DNA from 2 places in the Heyndrickxia faecalis genome. Region 1 is predicted to be linked to the other one. Evidence: riboswitches for the same ligand, from Rfam matches in the RefSeq annotation. Region 1 holds a riboswitch; the other holds the start of a gene.
The links. Region 1 has a riboswitch for cyclic di-AMP ahead of ABR335_RS03555 (cation:dicarboxylate symporter family transporter). Riboswitches for the same ligand answer to the same signal wherever they lie in the genome.
Positions count from the first base shown of each region.

Region 2: linked by a shared signal. The riboswitch ahead of ABR335_RS15360 (APC family permease) and the one ahead of ABR335_RS03555 (cation:dicarboxylate symporter family transporter) in region 1 are both predicted to bind cyclic di-AMP.

Region 1 covers NZ_CP158453.1:774,789-785,045, reverse strand. The annotation lists gene ABR335_RS03570 (hypothetical protein) at 1-500, shown strand, start outside; gene ABR335_RS03565 (DUF1002 domain-containing protein) at 523-1,437, opposite strand; gene ABR335_RS03560 (metallophosphoesterase) at 2,082-3,227, opposite strand; gene ABR335_RS03555 (cation:dicarboxylate symporter family transporter) at 3,604-4,905, opposite strand; cyclic di-AMP (ydaO/yuaA leader) riboswitch at 5,108-5,255, opposite strand; gene ABR335_RS03550 (histidine phosphatase family protein) at 5,602-6,225, shown strand; gene ABR335_RS03545 (helix-turn-helix domain-containing protein) at 6,994-7,413, shown strand; gene ABR335_RS03540 (IS1380 family transposase) at 8,378-9,715, shown strand; partial or broken gene ABR335_RS03535 (IS5 family transposase) at 10,119-10,257, opposite strand, start outside.
Region 2 covers NZ_CP158453.1:3,210,312-3,220,568, forward strand. The annotation lists gene ABR335_RS15330 (amino acid ABC transporter permease) at 1-306, opposite strand, end outside; gene ABR335_RS15335 (transporter substrate-binding domain-containing protein) at 372-1,187, opposite strand; gene ABR335_RS15340 (amino acid ABC transporter ATP-binding protein) at 1,752-2,552, opposite strand; gene ABR335_RS15345 (AI-2E family transporter) at 2,821-3,846, opposite strand; gene ABR335_RS15350 (twin-arginine translocase TatA/TatE family subunit) at 4,470-4,655, opposite strand; gene ABR335_RS15355 (undecaprenyl-diphosphate phosphatase) at 4,830-5,666, shown strand; gene ABR335_RS15360 (APC family permease) at 5,841-7,661, opposite strand; cyclic di-AMP (ydaO/yuaA leader) riboswitch at 7,771-7,920, opposite strand; gene ABR335_RS15365 (glycine--tRNA ligase) at 8,845-10,227, opposite strand.

The DNA of each region.
Region 1 (10,257 bases):
GACAGATCGGCATGAAAAACGTCCGCCTTGTTGCCCATCAACAGCTTGCTGACAATGCCGATCTGCCGGGTCTTAACCTATCGATGGAAACCGGCGCAGCCGATATTGACACTTCCGGTTCAGATGAGGAAACATTGCGAAAGCAGGCTGATCAGCTGACACAACTGCTGCAGGGCGGCACTCCTGAAAAAAACAAAGAAGAAAAAAACGACAAGTCTGATACGGCTGATAAAGCGAAGGATGGCACGCAGGATAAAGCGAAAACAGAAAAACAGGATACAGAAAAACATAACGATGCGAAAACGGATGGCAAGGTTACGGATCAAAATAAAAATAAGGAATCAGAAAACACAGATGATACAAAATTGGACAACACTGGCACAGAACCTGCTTCCGGTCAGGAAACGGAAAAGAATCGCACCACTACAAAGACTGCTCAGGATCAGAGCAGCACAGATCAAAATGTTCAACAAAAAGAAGGCAGCAGCGCCGAAAATTAGGGGCGCACTGCCTTCTTTCCCATTATTGGAATAATCCCCGGATCGCGTCAAAGATGTTTTGGAAAAAGTCTTTTACGCTTTGCCAAAAATCTTTGTCTCCGGCCGCTTTGTTGATCTTATCGCTCAGTTTGTCGGACAAGGAACTCAATTCGCTTTTGACCGAACCAAAATTGATGTTGAGCTTACGCATCTGGTCGAATAAATCATACAGCAGCTGGCGGTCGGAATCGCTCAAATTGATGTTTAAATCCTTCAATTTATCATCGACGATTTTTTCAATATCTTCTTTTGTTGCCGGATGCTGGTTTGCAATTTCCTGCTTAATTTCCGTAAGAAGCTGGGTCACTTGATCATTGCTTAACCCTTCCTTTTTCGCCAGATCCGTCGCGACACTCAGTTCCTGGCTGGCCACTTCCGTCCGGTCTGAATTAAGTTTATCCCCGGATTTATCCGAATTGTCGTAAGCTTTATAAATACCGACAAGCGCTGAATGTCCGGTTACTTTGAGCGGGGAAGCCACTTCTACTTCCGCATTTTTAATTCCGGCAGTGAGCAGCGCATTTTTATACATATCCGCCGTTACTTCTGTAATATTTTCCGGTGTTACAATATTCACCTGGATACCGCCGGAGTCCGTTCTTGTAATTTTTGCGGATGAATACATGTTCGAATTGCGGTTGCCATCAGGGATGTAATGGACAAGATCATCGCCGGTTACGGTAATCTCTTCGACATTGTTTGCATCGTCCACGCCAAGTTCCTTTTCCACCTCTGCTTTTTGCGAGGCAGAAAGAGCCGCGCCTGTCGCAACGATCGGTTTCCCGTATTTTTCATCGATCACTGTACTGTTATCGCCGGACGCTTTTGCCACACCGTTCATGGTGAACCCAAGCGCAATCATAGCGATGAACCAGATCCATCCCAATCTTTTTAGCATTCTTTTTTTCCCTCCCTTTTTGAAATGTTGCGGGCTTGCCGCGCTGCCATTTCAAAAGCCTACAAACCTGCTCATCATGATGCATCATTTCTATTATACACGATTGCACCTTCCGTTTTCCCTAAAAATATGATGAGAAAACCAGGGCCTAGTGTGGGGGAGGTGCAACAATTTTAACCATGTACGGAAAGTTTATTTAGAGCGTCCCTATGTTAAGATAGGCGGCTAAATTTACGGGATTCCTTCACTTAGAACGCCTATGTTAAGATAGACACGATTTTTCTCCAGCTTCCTTAACATAGAACGTCCCAACGTTAAGATAGACACAATTTTTCATGCCCTTCCTTCACTTAGAACGCATCTACTTTAAGATAGACGTTGATTTTCACGTGCTTCCTTTACTTAGAGCGCCTCTATGTGAAGATAGACATGATTTTTCTCCAGCTTCCTTAACATAGAGCGCCCCTATGTGAAGATAGACGCAATTTTTCATGCCCTTCCTTCACTTAAAACGCATCTACTTTAAGATAGATGCAGACTTTCACGTTCTTCCTTAACATAGAAAACCTCTACGTTAAGATATGCCCCGCCGTCCTCTTCCTTCACTTCAATGCCCATGCCGCAACAAAGGCGGCATGGGCAAATTAGTTTCGACTATATAAAGTAAACTTGGACCCCAGCACGTTTTTTTGCAGCTCGGCGGTCATCCGAACAATGTCCGGATCCGGTCTAACGATGGATTTTGCCTGTTGATTGTGGATGGCATATACCGGTTTCGCCTCCGATTGTGCCTGCGTCATCTCCCACTTCTCTCCCTTTTTTTCCAAAGTGAGACTGATCACGCCGAGATGACTCCCCCACTTGCCGGGCATTACTGCTGGCACGCCATTGATTGTCCCTTTCCGGATATCGACGCCGGGGACGCCGGCAAAAAATTCGCTTGGGAACACCCGATGCTGATGCCCAAACAGAATAGCATCGATCCCTTTTACCTCGCTTAATAAATAAACGGCATCGCCTGTATAAAACGGTTGTTTCGCAGCCGGATCCACACCACAATGGGCAAGCGCGATGATCAGGTCGGCTCCTTCCGCCTTCATTCGCGGGACAAACCAGGCAGCCGTATGCAGGATGTCCTTTGCTTTGACTTTGCCGCCAAGGCTCGGTTTTTCCCATTCAATGACTGAAGGCGTAACAAATCCGATGACCCCGATTTTCAGATGATGATGGTGCCCGCTCCGGTCTTCCACTTTTTTATCCAGAATCACATAGGGTTTGAAAAAATTTTGGTCATCTGTATCATTTTTTTCGAAATTATAGTATATATTGGCATTTACAAACGGAAACTTTGCTCCATTGATCGTCTGTTTCAAAAAATCAAGTCCGTAATGAAAATCATGATTGCCCACGGTCGCTGCGTCGTAATTTAAATGATTCATCACGCGGATAAACGGATGAATTTCCCCCTTTTTTAACGGTCGACGGGCAACATAAGCAGCCATTTCGTTCCCTTCAAGTAAGTCCCCATCATCAAACAGCATCGTATTTTTTGCCGTCTTCCTCTCCGCTGCAATGAGTGAAGCCGTAAGAGCAAGGCCATAAGTCTCCGCCTCAGTGCGAGCGGCATAATCATAATTCAGCATATAGCCGTGCAAATCCGATGTCTCCAGCAAACGCAAGTCGACAGTGGCCCGTTTCGATTGAAACCAAAAAGCCGCATCCGCATGTTCCGTCCGGGGAAAAAGAGCGAGGGACAGTACCGCTACCCACAGTAGCATTTTTTTGTCCATCTTTATCCCTCCAAAAAATCAATACATGCTGCTGTGAATAGTTTGTGCCCTAGGGCGCTCATTATTTCAGTCCGACCGGTAACAATCCTTGGAAAGAGAGGCACAATTTTTCCCGACAAAAATCTGTATCGCTCCAAAATCAAAGCCGATCAGGGTAAACATTGCTTCTGGCGACACATCAAGAAGGAGTTCAACTTATATGGATGAAGTTTTCACACCGAGTCCGAGCGCCAATTTGCATGATGACTCCAGTAGGCAACAGAGCTAGCATAATTTGATGGAAATGTAAAAAACTACCGACGTTCTTTACTCGCAAACAAAAAAGGCGCGCTGCCTCTATTCCGGCAGTGCACCTTTTTTAACTTCATCGCTCATCTTAAGATTCCGTTACATATTTGTGATCTTTGGAATCGTGCCCGCCGCCGCTGATTTCGGCAAGGTACGCTTCTGCTTTTTCTTTATCATATTTTCCTTCCCATTTTGACACAATAATGGTTGCAAGCGTATTGCCAACGACATTGCAGGCTGTTCTTGCCATATCCAGAATACGGTCAATGCCGGCAATAAATGCTAAGCCTTCAAGCGGAATCCCGACCGTCCCCAGCGTCGCTAAAAGCACAACGAATGAAACTCCTGGAACACCGGCGATGCCTTTTGACGTAACCATCAGCACAAGCACCAGCGAAATTTGCGCACCGATGGACATGTGAATCCCGTACATTTGCGCAATAAACAGCGCCGCCAGCGACTGGTACAAGGTCGAGCCGTCCAGGTTGAATGAGTACCCGGTCGGAATCACCAGTGTAGTGATCGATTTCGGGCAACCGAATTTTTCCATTTTCTCCATGAGCCTTGGCAGCACCGCTTCCGAGCTTGCAGTGGAATAAGCAAGGATCAATTCGTCTTTCAGGATTTTGAAGAGATTGAAAATATTTACACGGAAAAGCCAGGCAATCAGGCCAAGCACGACAACCACAAAGAAAATAATCGTGCCGTAAACCGTGAAAACAAGTTTGCTTAGCGGAATCAATGACTTGAGGCCGAATTGTGTAACGGTTACACCAATCAGGCCGAATACACCAATTGGAGCCACTTTCATGACCAAATTAGTGACATAAAACATTGCTTCACTGACACCCTGGAAAAAGCGGAGCACCGGTTTTCCTTTTTCCCCGATGGCTGCCACCCCAATCCCGAACATGACAGAGAAGAAAATGATTGGAAGCATATTCCCTTGTGAAAGGGATTCAAACAAGTTCGTCGGCACGATACTTAAAATCGTATCGACTATGCCATTGTGTTGCGTCTCTTTTGTTGTTTCCACATAGCTGCTGATCGATGTTTTTGCCAATGAGCCCATATCCACCCCTGTCCCCGGATGAAACAAGTTTCCGGCCAGCAGTCCTACTACAATCGCGATGGTCGTGACAATTTCAAAATAAATCAATGCTTTCAGGCCAAGCTTTCCAACCTGTTTCATATCGCCTGCGCCGGCAACACCGACAATCAAGCTTGAAACGACAATCGGAATCACAATCATTTTAATCAAGCGCAAAAAGAAGTCGCCAAACGGCTGGAGAATATGGGCCACGGTGTCATTGCCGTGGAAAATGCCGCCAATCGCAATACCTAGTATCAGGCCGATAAAAATCTGCCAGGCTAAGCTCACTCTTTTCATGAAGTTTCCCTCCCAGATGCCAATATTTTTCAAAAAGCGCAGTACGCAAGCTGCATACCGGATTGTTTGTAAAACTCAAATCGCAAGTCCTGCCAGTTTCCGGCTTTACCCCGAAAACCAAATTTGTGGATTAAAAAAACCACGAAAGAGAGAAATTCCTTCGCAGCATTTTTGCTTAAAAGGCGTGTCCAAAAAACACACACAGTTCTCTCCAGACGCTTACGAGGTTAGCTGACGGATTAGGGAATAAAGAGTTTCCCTACCTTTCAATGAAAGGTTTCACCCCTGGTGCATAGAACACCTGTTGGTTCCCCCGTTTACATAAACATGTAATTGAGCGATGATATGAAGTTTTTAAAAAATAAAAAAACAACTCATCCTTCTTCAATGTTTTAGCGTCCTTTGCCATTATATAATATTTTAATATAATATAGCAAATAAATTTTTTATAGGGAGGGCTCGGGCGCGATCGCGTTGCATATCCGACAATTCGGTATGGGTAAAACTTTACTGGAAGAGGCGAATGAGTGAAAAAAAGGGCAGGCACTCTATTACCGAAATGTACACAGCTAAATGAACATCTAGAGAGTGTTCTTCTCATGGATTATGAAAGGAGTCTTATTGACCGGAAATAGCATTCCACTCCTCAATTTGTTAAAATAGAGCCAGTTGATACTTTGTGAAAAGAGGTACATTATGACACTTTTTTATTTTGTGCGCCATGGCCAGACAGAATGGAACGCCGACCGGAACAGATATTGCGGTAGAAGCGATATCGGTTTGTCGCAGACGGGCGTGCGGCAGGCGGAACTGGCGGCAGGCGTTTTAAAGGACATTCCTTTTGATGTTGTTTATGCATCCACATTGGGCCGTGCTGTCCATACGGCGGAAATACTTGTTAAGGGGCGGAATTTGAAAATCCATCAAGATCCACGTCTTGTCGAAACGGACTTCGGTGCCTGGGAAGGAGAACGCCAGGAAGATTTTACCGTAAAATATGCGGATAATTGGGAGGCCTGGCTAAAAGATCCGGGTGCGACACATGCGGGTTATACGGGGGAAACGGCCGTCCAGGTCTATAACCGTGTCCGTGCCTGTATCGATGAGCTGGTGGAGAAACATCCGGAAGAAACCGTTCTTGTTGTTGCCCACAGCATGGCAATCCGCTTTTTCGTCGCCGGAACCCTTGAAGTCCCGTTTAAAAATTACCGGATGATCCCACAAGACAATACTGGAATTACGATTTATAAAGAGATCCCGGAAAACGCCGGATTTCTGGCCATTAATCTTAATACGCACTTATCTTCCATAAAAAGTTGAGAGTTGCACCTATGCTGTAGAACCCTGCCCATGCCGGTTGAACAATGGAACCGCATGGGCAGAGGCTATATTGGGGCTGGGGCATTTTGAACGTAAGCTACAATGCTTTTTTATAATTGATTTCCTCTAAACCTGGGATAAGGTTGGTGGACATGGACGTCATGTAAAGGAAAACAGGGAATGTCGATTTTATAAAGGCATGGAACTGTCCTGCCTGCTTGAGGGGTTGCGAACTGTGGACTTGGTAAAGAGACTGACCGCTTGTCCGGACTTATCTTTGCCCGCATAAGTCAGTTCAACGTATAGAGAAGTTAGCATTCCTCTTTCCGATAGAGGCATTCTTTTATATATTGAGGCAAAGCCAGAATGGAATTCGTTCAGCAACCCTTTTGCGTGCCAGTATGGGACTAGAATCGTTAACGGTGTTATGGAAGGGTGGATAAATAGACCCGTCATTTTAATGAAAGCGTTTACAATTTAAAAAGGGGTTAAATCAGCATCGTTTTCATGCTAAACTGGAAGGGAGACTGTAAAAAAAGAGCCTGGAGACCATATTACTCTTACTTTGAATTTGGGAACAGTAAGTAAGAATCATGAGAAAATAGGGGGGTATTTTTTGCTGAAGCATCTATTTTCTTTGTGTCTCCGGCTCTTTGTCAACTTTTTGTACAGATGCTCTTCAACAAAATAATTTCTATACACTTATATTATACACAATTATTTTGGAAGTCAACCATCTTTTTTGATTTTTTTTAAGGAGCAGTAGCAATGGCCGATCACGGGAATGAAAACATGGAAAACGTTAAAGAAATATTCGCAGCCCGATTGAAAAAAGTGCGGACAGCTCAAGGCTACAGCCAGCCTGAACTTGCGAAAAAAGTCGGGGTAAGCGACCGGAACATTTCGAACTACGAAACTGGATACAGTTTTCCTTCTATTAAGGTGTTATACCGTATTTCGCAAGTGTTAAAAGTTTCAATTGATTATCTTTTGGGCCTTACCAACCATGCCGGTCTGAAGACAAATGAAGCGGTCAGTAATCCGGAAAAGAAACTGCTTGAAACGTTGAGCCATGAGCCGGATTTATACCAAATGATGCTGAAAGATCCTGAGAAAATGGCAAACCGGATTTATCAGACTTGGAATTTGATCAGGGAACTGGACGACGAGGATGACAGAAATACATAATCGGGGGGCGGCTGAATACGAAAAAGCCCAGGACTCTGAAAGAATTCCAGGAACGAAAAAACAAGGGGGATTTTAGACCGAAAGTTGTTTGGAAGTGCGGCGAAATCGAAATTAATCAGTTTTATGGGTGCTTTCTTCTGTTTGGATTTTGTTGAATGAATCGAATACAAGCCAAGTAAGGTTTGCTCAGCAAATCTTACTTGGGACTTACTAATAAACAAGGGTAGAGGCTTGACAAGGATTCGGTCAGCTTGGCCAACTTTAATGTAAAGGTTTCATCAAAAATGCAGGGAAAAATTTGCACGCTAAAGCTAATTCAACTTGTAGAGAAGACAGCACTCAAGCATTTCTTCTATAATATCGAGACAGCACTTGTTGACAAATCGGTTACAAGTTAAAATCTGATTCGTTGAGCATGTTCTAATCGGGGATTACTAAATTCATCGGAAATTTCGGATATGGTAAGGGGTTTTCCTCTTGTTCCGATACTTTCCAGCTTTACGAATTACGATACTTCTTGGTTTTTCTCAGAAACCAGCATGATCATAAATGACTTGTCTCGCTATCACGGTCAATTTTCCCAAGCGTATAAATACGACAAATTAGAAAAGAACTTGACATTTAAGACCTTTAACCTGATTTATGTACTTAATTCCATAAACCAATAAAGGTTGGGAAAAAAATAAACAATTCACTAGTACCAGCGACTCTAGATTTCGGTGTTTCAAATTTTAGTAATTAATATGTCTCCGTAAAACTATCCTATAAAAAATAAACAAAATATTGCCAGTTTGTTGTCTGCCGCAAAAAGTAGTTCTCCATGTAATGGATACTCAGGCTGGATTTTTAAAACTTAAACCTGAATCCGTGACGAAATTTTCACTTAACGTTAACCCATTCGCATGAAATCTAGTATAATAAGCATATCCATTAAATTTAACTCATTCCACATTCAGGTGATCTAATGAAAAAGTTAGTGATAGAAGCCACGAAAGAACGAATTGTTGCCCAAAGCGGTTTAGCGATAGTAGGGAATTTACTAAATCTAACGAATTTAGCTTCCAGGTTAAATGCCTATCGACTCCCTGATATTTCCAGAAATCCCGTCTGTTCCAATGCTGATGTAGCCAAATCCTATATTGGCCTGCTTTGCCAAGGAAAAAGTGATTATGACAATATTGAAACCTTCCGCGAAGATGCCTTTTTTGCACTGGCTTTGGATATCCAAAGGGTTCCTTCCAGCCCGACTTTAAGGCAGCGATTGGACCATGCTGCCTTGACGGAAAAATGGAAAGCGATCTTGCATGAAGAATCGCTGAATCTGATCCGCAATACAAATGCGGAAATTAGCCCAGTTTACTCCAAAGACAAGCCGTATATCCCGGTTGATCTGGATGTCTCCCCTTTTGATAACTCCAAAACAAAAAAAGAAGGAGTGGAAAGAACCTATAAAGGCTGCGACGGTTATGCACCTATGTTCGGTTACATTGGGCAGGAAGGCTACTGCCTGCATGTTGAGATGCGAAAGGGAAATGACCACTGCCAAAAAGGTACGCCGAATTTTATCAAGGAAACCATCCAATCTGCCAGGAGATTAACGGATCAGCCATTGCTTTTCAGGCTTGATTCCGGAAATGACAGCCGGGATAATCTCATCATTTTCTTGGAAGAACATGCAAGCTTTGTTATCAAACGCAATCCTCGTAAGGAAAAAGCAGAAGACTGGCTTCATATTGCCCAAAAATATGGGATCTGCTGTGAAGAACGGGAAGGAAAGAAGGTTTACCTTGGATCCATCCCCGAAACCATTCAATTAAAAGACCAGATACGAACCATCCGAAAAGTCTTTAAAGTGATCGAAAGAACCATCTCAAGAGACGGCCAGATTTTTTTGATTCCCGAATATGAATTTGAAACCTACTGGACAGATCTTGAAGTGCCGCCTCATGTGGTGATCTCTCTCTATCATGACCATGGCACATGCGAACAGTTTCACAGTGAAATTAAATCAGAACTGGATCTGGAACGGTTGCCATCGGGCAAATATGAAACAAATGGCCTTGTGCTCCATTTTGGTGTATTTGCGTATAATTTACTTCGTTTGATCGGACAAGAAAGTTTGAAAAAACAAGATGCACCATTGAAAAAGAAAGCAACACGAAGAAGAATCCGAACTGTCATCCAGAATATGATTACACTGGCTTCAAAGCTTGTTTACCAAGGTCGGCAATGGAAATTAAAAGTGACGGCGACCAACAAATGGTTGCCGACTTTTGCTCGCTTATACGATGCCTTTTACTAGACAACCAGGGTAATAAGCGATAAGAAGAAAAGCCGAAACAAACCAGAAAACTTGCAAAAAAAATGGAAATTTGCAGGTTTATTTTTCGTGCCTAAAATAAATGAAATAGGAAAAAATTTACCTACCAAAGTTACAAAAATATATTTTATGAATAATCAGTTACATCTAGAAATCCACACTTGGGAAAACTACCTATTACCGATGTTTGTTAGATTTTCGTCACGGATTCAGGTTAAATTCATTTTCTACAACACCAATACATTCTATGTTATTGTTCATACATGTTGCTCCCTGCATAGGGGCGTGGACATTTAAATACATCCTATGTTAAAATTCAACACATGCTATCACCCGGTGATGGATCAGGCAGAGCCATTTAAATAAGATTCAGTCAGCTTCAAGTTCAAATTCGGTTATTAAAATACAAAAAAGTGTGTATAAAAATTTTAAAAAAAGAACCCTGAGCTTCCGCGCTCTTCATGATAAGAATTGGAGTTACTACTGCTTCGCTGGTATCCTGAGGGTGTGCTCAAATAAGTCTT
Region 2 (10,257 bases), 1.1 Mb from region 1:
AATAAAAGCGGCGGTGTAAATGGAGAGCGCAATGGTGCCCGCGATAAAGCCGCTTAAATTAATATGAAAATAGCTGAGCCCGTTATAGAAAAAGAAACCGGTCAGGATTAACGGAATATTGCGGATGACTTCAACGTAGACTGCGCCGATAAAATTCAGCAGTTTCACAGGGGCCAGCCTGAACACGGCAATGAGGTTGCCGAGAATGAAACTGGCGACAAGGCCGATGATGCTGATTTTAATCGTATTGACAAAACCTTTCATGTATAAGTCGATATTGTCGGTGAGGATGGAAAAATCAAGCACGCTGTTTCACTCCTTTGCGGTTTAATCAGGAGAAAGGGATGGGCGATTTTGCCCACCCCTTATCCTTATTCTTTGATCCATTTGTTTTTGATTTTGTCGTATTCCCCGCTGTCTTTCAGTTCTTTCAAAGCTTTGTTGACGGCTTTTACGAGTTTCGTATTGCCTTTTTTCATGGCAATGCCGTACGGTTCTTTCGTGAAAGTGCCACCTACAACCTGGTAGTTCGAGTCTTGGGCGGCCATGCCGTACAGAATCGAGTTGTCGGTTGTCAGTGCATCGCCTTTGCCGGATTTTAAAGCCGTGAATGCTTCTTGATAGTTTTCATACTCTAACACGGTTGTATCCGGAGCGGCTTTTCTGACGTTGTCACCAGATGTCGCACCTTTTACCGTCAAGACTTTTGTGCCTTTCGTCAAGTCTTTGACGCTCTTAATCTTGCTTCCTTTTTTCACAAGGAGCGACTGGCCGGCGTCAAAATAAACATCCGAGAAGTCGACCACTTTTTTACGATCCGGCGAAATCGTCATGGTAGCGACAACCATGTCAACATCGCCGTTTTGCAGCATTGGAATCCGGGTTTTCGATGTGACTTCTTTCAGTTCGACTTTGACTTTGTCACCGAAAATTTTCTTGGAAATCGCTTTGGCAATGTCTACATCAAAGCCTTCCACATTTCCGGTTTTAGGGTCTTTGTAGCCAAATAGATATGTATCATATTTGACTCCAACGACCAATTTCCCTCTGTCTTCGATTTTTTTGATCGGATCATCGCTTGCAGAACCGGATCCGCCTGTCGATTTTGATTTGCCGCAGCCTGCAACCAGTGCTGCTGCCAAAATGAAAACCAATCCTGCTGCTAACCATTTTTTGACCTTTCCCATTTGAATCCCCCTTTTTTATTTATGGTCACCGCGAAAGCAAGCGCTTTGCGGAAGTCCCCAATGATAAATGTTTTATGCTGGTACTGCTTTGAGTAGCACGGTATTCCCGCGGGCCGGCACCTACCATTCCTTGGCTTATGGCCATGATTGCGCACCATCCCCGGATATGAATGTATATGCAGATGCAAATGGTTTATGACTGCGACTGGAACCGGCTTTCCCGGCGATTGACGGCCACCGTACGTGTACCCGATAGCCGCGGATCGTTTGCTTTCATTTTTTGGCATCCTGACCCGCGTGGTACAGGTTATTTGGCCGCCACGAGAAAACGGCTTTCCGGCAGTGATGCCGCCATGCGTGCACCCGATAGCCGCGGATCGTTTGCTTCCGATTTCTGGCATCCTGCCCGGGCGTGATGCAGGGTGTTTGGCCACCATTCGTAGCCGGCTTTCCGGCGATCGACGGCCGACATGCGTGTACCCAATAGCCGCGGTCGTTTGCTTCCATTTTTAGCATCCTGCCCGGATACACATGTTTTGCAAGTGTATGTACCATGGCCTGTGGTTAATGGTTCAGCACACGGTTTAAAAAGGTGCGGGCGCGTTCTTCACGCGGGTTTTTGAAAAAGTCTTCCGGCGTATTGTCCTCAATGATTCTCCCCTGGTCCATGAAAAGGACGCGGTCCGCCACTTCGCGGGCAAAGCCCATTTCGTGCGTGACAACTACCATCGTCATACCGTCTTTTGCGAGTGCTTTCATAACGTCGAGCACTTCTCCGATCATCTCGGGATCCAAGGCAGATGTCGGTTCGTCAAACAGCATAATGTCCGGCTCCATTGCCAGCCCCCTGGCAATTGCGACACGTTGCTGCTGGCCGCCTGATAACTGTGACGGGTAGGCGTTTGCTTTATCCGGAATGCCCACCCTTTCCAAGTAGTGCATCGCCTTTTTTTCCGCTTCTTCCTTACTTTGGCCCAGCACTTTGATCGGCGCCAGCGTGATATTTTGCAAGACAGTTCTATGCGGATACAAATTGAAGTGCTGGAAGACCATGCCGATGTTTTTGCGAAGATCGTTGATATCGGTTTTTTTGTCATTGACTTTCATATTGCGGACGAAGAGCTCGCCGTCCGTGATGTCTTCCAGACGGTTGATGCAGCGGAGCATTGTACTCTTCCCTGATCCGGAAGGCCCGATCACAACGACGACTTCCCCTTCTTTTACTTCAAGGTTAATATCTTTTAAAACGTGAAAATCACCATAGTATTTGTTGACATGACGGAATGAAATCACATCATCACCTCCCGGCTGCTCATCTTTTTGGTGTGCGCTTCCAGTATTTAGAAACCTTCCATTACTCCCTATTTTAGAGTATATCAATCTATTCAGATAACATCAATATTTTTATTGAAGGTATTTTTCTGTTTTTTAATGTAAATTTCCTGGGAGGATATTTTTATAAAATATTAAAAATCTCGGCGTTCTCTTTGGCGAATGGAATTCAATTTCCGGGAAGAACGCTTTTTTAAATAAATAGGAAACAGCTTATAAAGGTTTCTTGCCCTGCTGCCATTTTTTTCAATAAAAAAAGCCATTCCAAAATGCTTACCCACTTCGGAACGGCTGGTGCACATTATGTTTTTTTCTTTGGCTCCGTACTTTGGCCGGTAACTTCAAGAACATCAAGGAAGAACATCACAATGGGAATACCAAGAATGAGCCCCCACAGACCGAAAAAATGCTCACAAAAAATTAAAATGAGAAAAGTGTAAAAAACAGGCATATTCGTTTTTGAGGACATCAGCTGCGGATTCAGCACATAGGCTTCCACGGCATGCACGATGACAATCAAAATGAGGACATACAGTACTTTCATTCCGCCGCCGATGCTGTAAGCGATGATACAGAGCGGAATGAGCGAGATGAAAACGCCGGCGACCGGGATAAGGCCGAGAGCAAAAATGAGAATGGCGAGCCCGAATAACTGCGGAAAGCCGAGAATCCAGAGGCCGATCGTGGTAAGCACGGAATTCACAACGGCGATAATGAACTGGGCCTCGATCACTTTCCCGAATGTCCCTACAAATTTGACACCGAAATACTCGATTTCATCGTAAAACGCTGCAAGTTTGCTCTTTTTAAACTGTTTTGTAAAACGGATGATCCGCTCTTTTTCAAGCAGGAAAAACAAACTCAGGATAATGGCCATGAAGACCTGGATGCTGACTTTGCTGATGCTTGTAAAATAATCGAACAGGATAGAAACGCCTTTTTGTGCGTAGTCGACAATTTTCTTTTCCTGGATGTTTTTCACAATATAATTCAGTACTTCATTGTGCTGAGGTTTTGTGTAAAAATCGGAAATCTGCATAACAAGCTGGGTAATTTCATTGACCAGGATCGGAAAATATTTGATCACGCCGAGTGTGAGGCCGCCGAGAATCAAAATGTACACGATTAAAACAGCCAGTCTGCGTTTGATCGGAAACCATCTTGTCACAATTTTTTGCAGTCTGTTGACAAGATAGGAAAAAATAAAGGTGAGCAGCATCAGGTCCATCATGCTGCGCAGAAAATACAGGATAAGTGTGATCAGCACAAAGATAAGGACCCTTCTGACCCCCCGTTTTTGAAATAATGAAAACAGCCGGTCTTCCATCGTATTGTTATTGCCCCCTCCGGATTCAAAGGAACCATTTTTCTATTTACCCTTATCTTAACACATTTATAGCCGGTTCAAGTAATTTAGCCGGCGAGGGATGTGTAAAATTTTTTCCTGCCATAAAAGGAAATAAACCATACAGATGAATCAGCCCATGGGGAGCCCTCCGTTCCTGCTGCTATATAAAAAGAACTTAAGTTTTTCGCGTCAAAATCAATTACGATCAGGATAGACATTGCTTCTGGCAACTAATGTTTGGTTCAACTTATATAGCACGATCAGGAAAATTGAATCCGTCCCCGGGGACAGGGCGTTACGGCTGCATTTTCGGCCCGTGAAGGTGTCAGGGCGGTCGTCTTTCGGTGTTTTACCGTGAAAAATGTTCGGATGACGGCAGCGCGAATAAAAAACTGGCTGCTGCGTTTTTCGCAAAAAGGATCAGACATTTTTTGCAGCACTGGCAATGAGATGAAAAGTGGCAGTATGCTGGTCGTATTTTTACACGACGGCTCGTGAAGGTGTCAGGGCGGTCGTCTTTCGGTGTTTTACCATGAAAAGCGTTCGGAAAATGGCGGGGTGCATGCAAAAAATGGGCCGCTGCGTTTTACAGCGGCCTATGGTTATGATTTACTTTTTTTCACTTGCGGCTTTTCTTCTTCGTCAATGGCGTCACGCACGCCTTTTTTGAATTCGCGCAATGTTTGGCCGGCTGCCCTTCCAAGCTGCGGGAGTTTCGACGGGCCGAAAATTAATAGGGCAACAACAAGAATAATGAGAACTTCGCCAAAGCTGAGATTTCCAGGCATTTTTTCCCCTCCCCGGGCTTCTTTATCTTTATCTTATAGTGTATTGTAAACATTTTCAACTTATAATCACTTGAATTCAATTTATTTTCTGATTAAGCATGGCGGGGTTCGTAAAAAATTTATTCGTTTTGGCCGGTGTCCATGGTAGAATAATGTAGTCTGGAGGTGACGTTTTTGCATTTGTGGAATTTGTTTGTGGCCGCAATTCTCGGCCTTGTGGAGGGGCTGACAGAGTTTGCCCCGGTTTCTTCGACGGGCCATATGATTATTGTGGATGACTTGATTTTGAAATCGAATCATCTTTATGGCACTGAAGCGGCAAATGTATTTAAAGTGGTGATCCAGCTTGGGTCCATTATGGCGATGGTTGTGGTTTTTTGGGACAGATTTTTAAATTTGCTTGGCCTGAAAAAAAATATTACGAGAGAGCAGATGTACGGTGAACGGCTGAGATTGACGCATGTGATTACCGGGCTCGTTCCGGCGGCTGTGCTCGGCTTTTTGTTTGAAGACTATATTGATGCCCATCTGTTTTCGGTGAATACGGTACTTGTTGCCCTGGTGGTTGGAGCCATTTTGATGATTGTAGCGGATCTCACGCGCCCACGTCGGCCGAAGACGGAGACGGTCGACCAGATTACATATAGACAGGCGTTTGTGGTTGGGCTTTTTCAATGTCTTGCCCTGTGGCCGGGTTTTTCACGTTCCGGCTCCACGATTTCAGGCGGCGTCTTGCTTGGCATGAGTCACCGTGCGGCAGCGGACTTTACGTTTATTATGGCCGTGCCGATCATGTTTGGCGCGAGCTTTCTTTCGCTTGTAAAGCATTGGGGTGCCGTAACACCTGAGACGATTCCGTTCTTTATTACCGGATTCATCAGCGCGTTTATTTTCGCCTTAATCGCGATCAAGTTTTTCCTCGCACTGATCAACAAGGTAAAGCTGGTCCCGTTTGCGATATACCGCATCCTTTTGGCGATTGTTTTGCTTCTTTTGATTTGGAACCGATAAGATTTTGGCTGCGCGGCGTTGCGCGGCTTTTTTATTTTGGCTTTTGCCGCGTTTGATGTTGAACGAAGCGTCTACGGTAATTTGTTCTGCTCATCAAAAAAGGCTGCCGAACGCGTGGCGGGCAGCCTTTTTTGATACAGCCGTATTGCAGTGAAAATGGTGCATCCAGATTTGTTATTTTTTAAAATGGTAGGGCATTGTTGCAACGACAACGTCTTTTTCCCAGAGAAGGCGCATCCGGATGAGGAGCGCGGACTGGTTGTGCAAAATGTTTTGCCAGCGTTTTTTCGGAATGAACTGTGGAATGAGTACCATGACCTGGTACTTGTTTTCTTTTGCTTTCCGCTGGATAATTTCCAAAAATTTGGCAAGCGGCTGGACAATGCTCCGGTAAGACGAGTGCAGGGTGACAAGGCGGACACCACAGTCCCACTCTTTCCATTTTTCTTCCATTCTCTTCTCGTCTTCATGGTCAAAAGCGACATAAACTGCTATGACCTGATCCGAGAGCGACTTTGCATAATTAATCGTCCGTTCCACGACCGTTGTAATGCCGGCCACCGGGACAATGATCACATTGGAGTGGATTTCTTCCTGAAACACCCCTTTAATCCGCAACTGCTCGCCGACCGCCTCGTAATGCCGGTTCACTTTCCGGAAAATAAACATGACGATCGGCAGGAAAATCAAAACCGGCCATACTTGCATGAATTTCGTAATGAATAAAATCGCAAGGACGCTAAATGTAATAATGGCACCGACAAAGTTGACCGACATTTTGCCGGCCCAGCCTCTCGGTCTTTGAGTGACCCATTTCACAATCATGCCGCATTGCGCAAGGGTAAACGGAATGAACACGCCGACTGCGTACAACGGAATGAGGCGCTCGGTATTGCCCTGGAATGCGACAATTAAAATCATGGAAGCAGCGCCGAGAAAAATAATTCCGTTTGAGTAACCAAGCCGGTCACCGCGGATCGTGAACATGCGCGGCATAAATTTGTCCCTCGCCAAGTTAAAAGCGAGCTGCGGGAACGCAGAGAATCCGGTGTTCGCAGCAAGCACGAGAATTAAAGCCGTAGTTGCCTGGACGAAATAGTACAAAACACCGTTGCCAAGTGCCCGGTGTGCCATTTGCGATACAACGGTTTCTGTTTCTTTCGGCGCAATGCCGAGCCAGTATGCGAGAAAACTGATGCCCGCTAAAAGCGATGCCAGAATGATACCCATCATGGCAAGCGTGCGGGCTGCGTTTCTCGGTGCCGGGTCGCGAAAGTTCGGGATCGCGTTGGAAATGGCTTCGACCCCTGTCAATGCCGAACAGCCGGATGAGAAAGCTTTTAGCAAAAGAAACAGTGAAATGCCGGCGACCGGCGTACCGATATGCGGATGCAGGTTTTGCGGAACTTGCCCCGTTACGGTTTTAAATAAACCGACAACAATGATGACAATCAATGCAAATACGAACAGGTAAACCGGGTATGCGAGCACATTGGCTGATTCCGTCAGCCCGCGTAAATTCAAAATCGTAATGATCAGAACGAGAAAAACCGCAATCTGCACACTGTACGGATGCAAGCTCTGAAACGCGGAAGTAATGGCATCTGTTCCGGCTGAGACGGAAACGGCCACCGTTAAAATGTAGTCCACCAGCAAGGATCCGCCTGCAAGAAGGCCGGGGGTGACGCCGAGATTTTCTTTCGAGACAAGGTATGCCCCACCGCCTTGCGGATAAGAGTAAATGACCTGGCGATAAGATAAAATAAGTGCAGCCAATAAAATTAAAATGCCGACTGTAATTGGAATAGAATACCAAAATGCCAGCGTCCCCACTGTGGCAAGTACAATCAGCACCTGTTCAGGCCCGTATGCAACAGATGAAAGTGCGTCGGATGACAGAATGGCCAGTGCTTTTAACTTGGTCAGCTTCTGGCCTTCGAGTTCATTTGAACGCAGCGGTCTCCCAATTAACAATCGTTTTATCGTGGTGAACATTTGAATTGTCTCCTTTTATCTGCAGTGTTTCAAAAATGCTTCCCCAAAAATAAGAAAAACCACAAAGAGAATTTATCTCCCCTGTGGTCTATTGCCCGATCACAGTTTCACATCCTCTCTTATAACGCTGACGGGGTTAGCTGTCGGGTTCGGGCATAAGAGTGGCCCTGCCTTTTTAAAAAAAGGTTTCACCCCAAAGCGGCGCGCGGCCGCCAACCTGGTTCCCCCGTTCCGTTTCCGGATTAAGCGGTTCAGTTATGAAACACAAATTTTTCATACGACATCCTATCTTACTCCCGTTACCATGGTTTGTAAAGACTATTTCGCAATTGCGTTTCGGTATGTCCATCTTTACCCGCCATATCCCCGGGCAAACTGTCTTTATTCACAGTACCTAATTTTCGATCATGCTTCTTTTGAAGAATATCCGAATGTGCCTAAAGCATGCAAAAAACAAGGTTTTTCGGCAAATCCGGAGTAAAGAGATAAACAGAGTTAGGAAGGTAAAACCTGGGGATGAAAAGATGACCTCTTGGGGCAGGCGGATCAATTGGAAACATAAGACCAAAAGAGGTGCGAACCCGGTGGAATTGTCTAATTAGGAGCTCCATTCGGGCCCGAAATGTCCTTTTGAACCTGTCAAAAGGACAAAACGTGCCGCATCCGGGAATGAAATGTCCTTTTGAACCTGTCAAAAGGACAAAAGGAATTGCATCCGGGCCCAAAATGTCCTTTTGAAGCCGTCAAAAAGACAAAACGAGCTGCATCAGGTAACGAAATGTCCTTTTGAACCTGTCAAAAGGACAAAAGGAGTTGCATCCGGGCCCGAAATGTCCTTTTGAAGCCGTCAAAAAGACAAAACGAGCTGCATCCGGGCCCGAAATGTCCTTTTGAACCTGTCAAAAGGACAAAACATGCCGCATCCGGGAATGAAATGTCCCTTTGAACCTGTCAAAAGGACAAAACACGCCGCATCCAATTAGACAAATTAGGCGAAAACCCGTTGAAAATGTCTAGTTAGGCGTTCTAATTGGACAAATCCAAGCGTAAAACCCGTTAAAAATGTCTAATTATGGTCTAATTAGGCGTTCCAAACGCCAAAATCCATTACGATCAGGATAGATTTGCTTATGGCTGTCCGGCGCACCAACAAAGAAAAAAACCCGCAAGTTGCGGGCTTTTTTTAAAACTTAATTTTTTCTTCCAAAAAGGCTTTAAGTTCCGTGATTGGCACACGGGTTTGCTCCATTGTGTCACGGTCGCGGACGGTCACCATATGGTCGTCGCGCGAATCGAAGTCGTATGTGATGCAAAACGGTGTGCCAATTTCGTCCTGGCGGCGGTAGCGCTTGCCGATCGACCCGGTTTCGTCAAAATCAACCATAAACGTTTTCGACAAATCCGAAAAAATGTCGCGTGCTTCAGCTGATAATTTTTTCGACAGCGGCAAAACCGCGGCTTTGTATGGCGCAAGGGCCGGGTGCAGGTGCATGACCGTACGGCTTGTGCCGTCTTCAAGTTCCTCTTCTGCATAAGAGTCAATCAGAAATGCCAGTGCTACACGGTCCGCCCCAAGCGACGGCTCAATACAGTACGGAACAAAGCGTTCATTCGTTTCCTGGTCAAGATAAGTGAAATCCTCGCCGGAATATTCCATATGGCGTTTCAGGTCGTAATCGGTACGGGAGGCTATGCCCCACAGTTCGCCCCAGCCGAACGGGAAGTTGTATTCAAAGTCGGTGGTCGCGTTCGAGTAGTGGGATAGTTCTTCTTTTTCATGGTCGCGCAGCCGCAAGTTTTCTTCCCTCATGCCGAGATTCAGCAAAAATTCGCGCGCATACTGTTTCCAGTAGTCAAACCATTTGAGCTCTTCGCCCGGCCTGCAGAAAAATTCAAGTTCCATCTGCTCGAATTCGCGCGTACGGAAAATGAAGTTCCCCGGGGTGATTTCGTTCCGGAAACTTTTTCCGATTTGGGCAATCCCGAACGGCAATTTTTTACGCATTGTCCGTTGTACATTTTTAAAATTGACAAAAATGCCTTGTGCGGTTTCCGGGCGCAAATACAATTCATTCGTGCTGTCTTCGGTTACACCCTGGTACGTTTTGAACATCAGATTAAACTGGCGGATGCCGGTCCAGTCTTTGCTGCCGCAATCCGGGCAGGCGATGTCATGCTCTTTAATCAGCGCTTCCATTTTTTCAAACGGCAGGCCGTCAACAATCATGTCGATCCCTTTTTCATGCAGGGCATTTTCGATCAGTTTGTCGGCACGGTGCCGGGCTTTACAGTGTTTGCAGTCGATCATCGGGTCATTAAAATTGCCGAGGTGGCCGCTTGCTTCCCATGTGCGCGGGTTCATCAGAATGGCAGCATCAAGGCCGACATTGTACGGCGACTCCTGGATGAATTTTTTCCACCAGGCTTTTTTGACGTTGTTTTTGAATTCGACGCCGAGCGGGCCATAATCCCAAGTGTTGGCAAGTCCTCCGTAAATTTCCGAACCCGGGAAAATAAACCCGCGGTGTTTCGCGTGCGAGACGATTTGATCCATCGTGACGCTCATTGTCATCTCTCCTTTTTTCATTGAAATGGT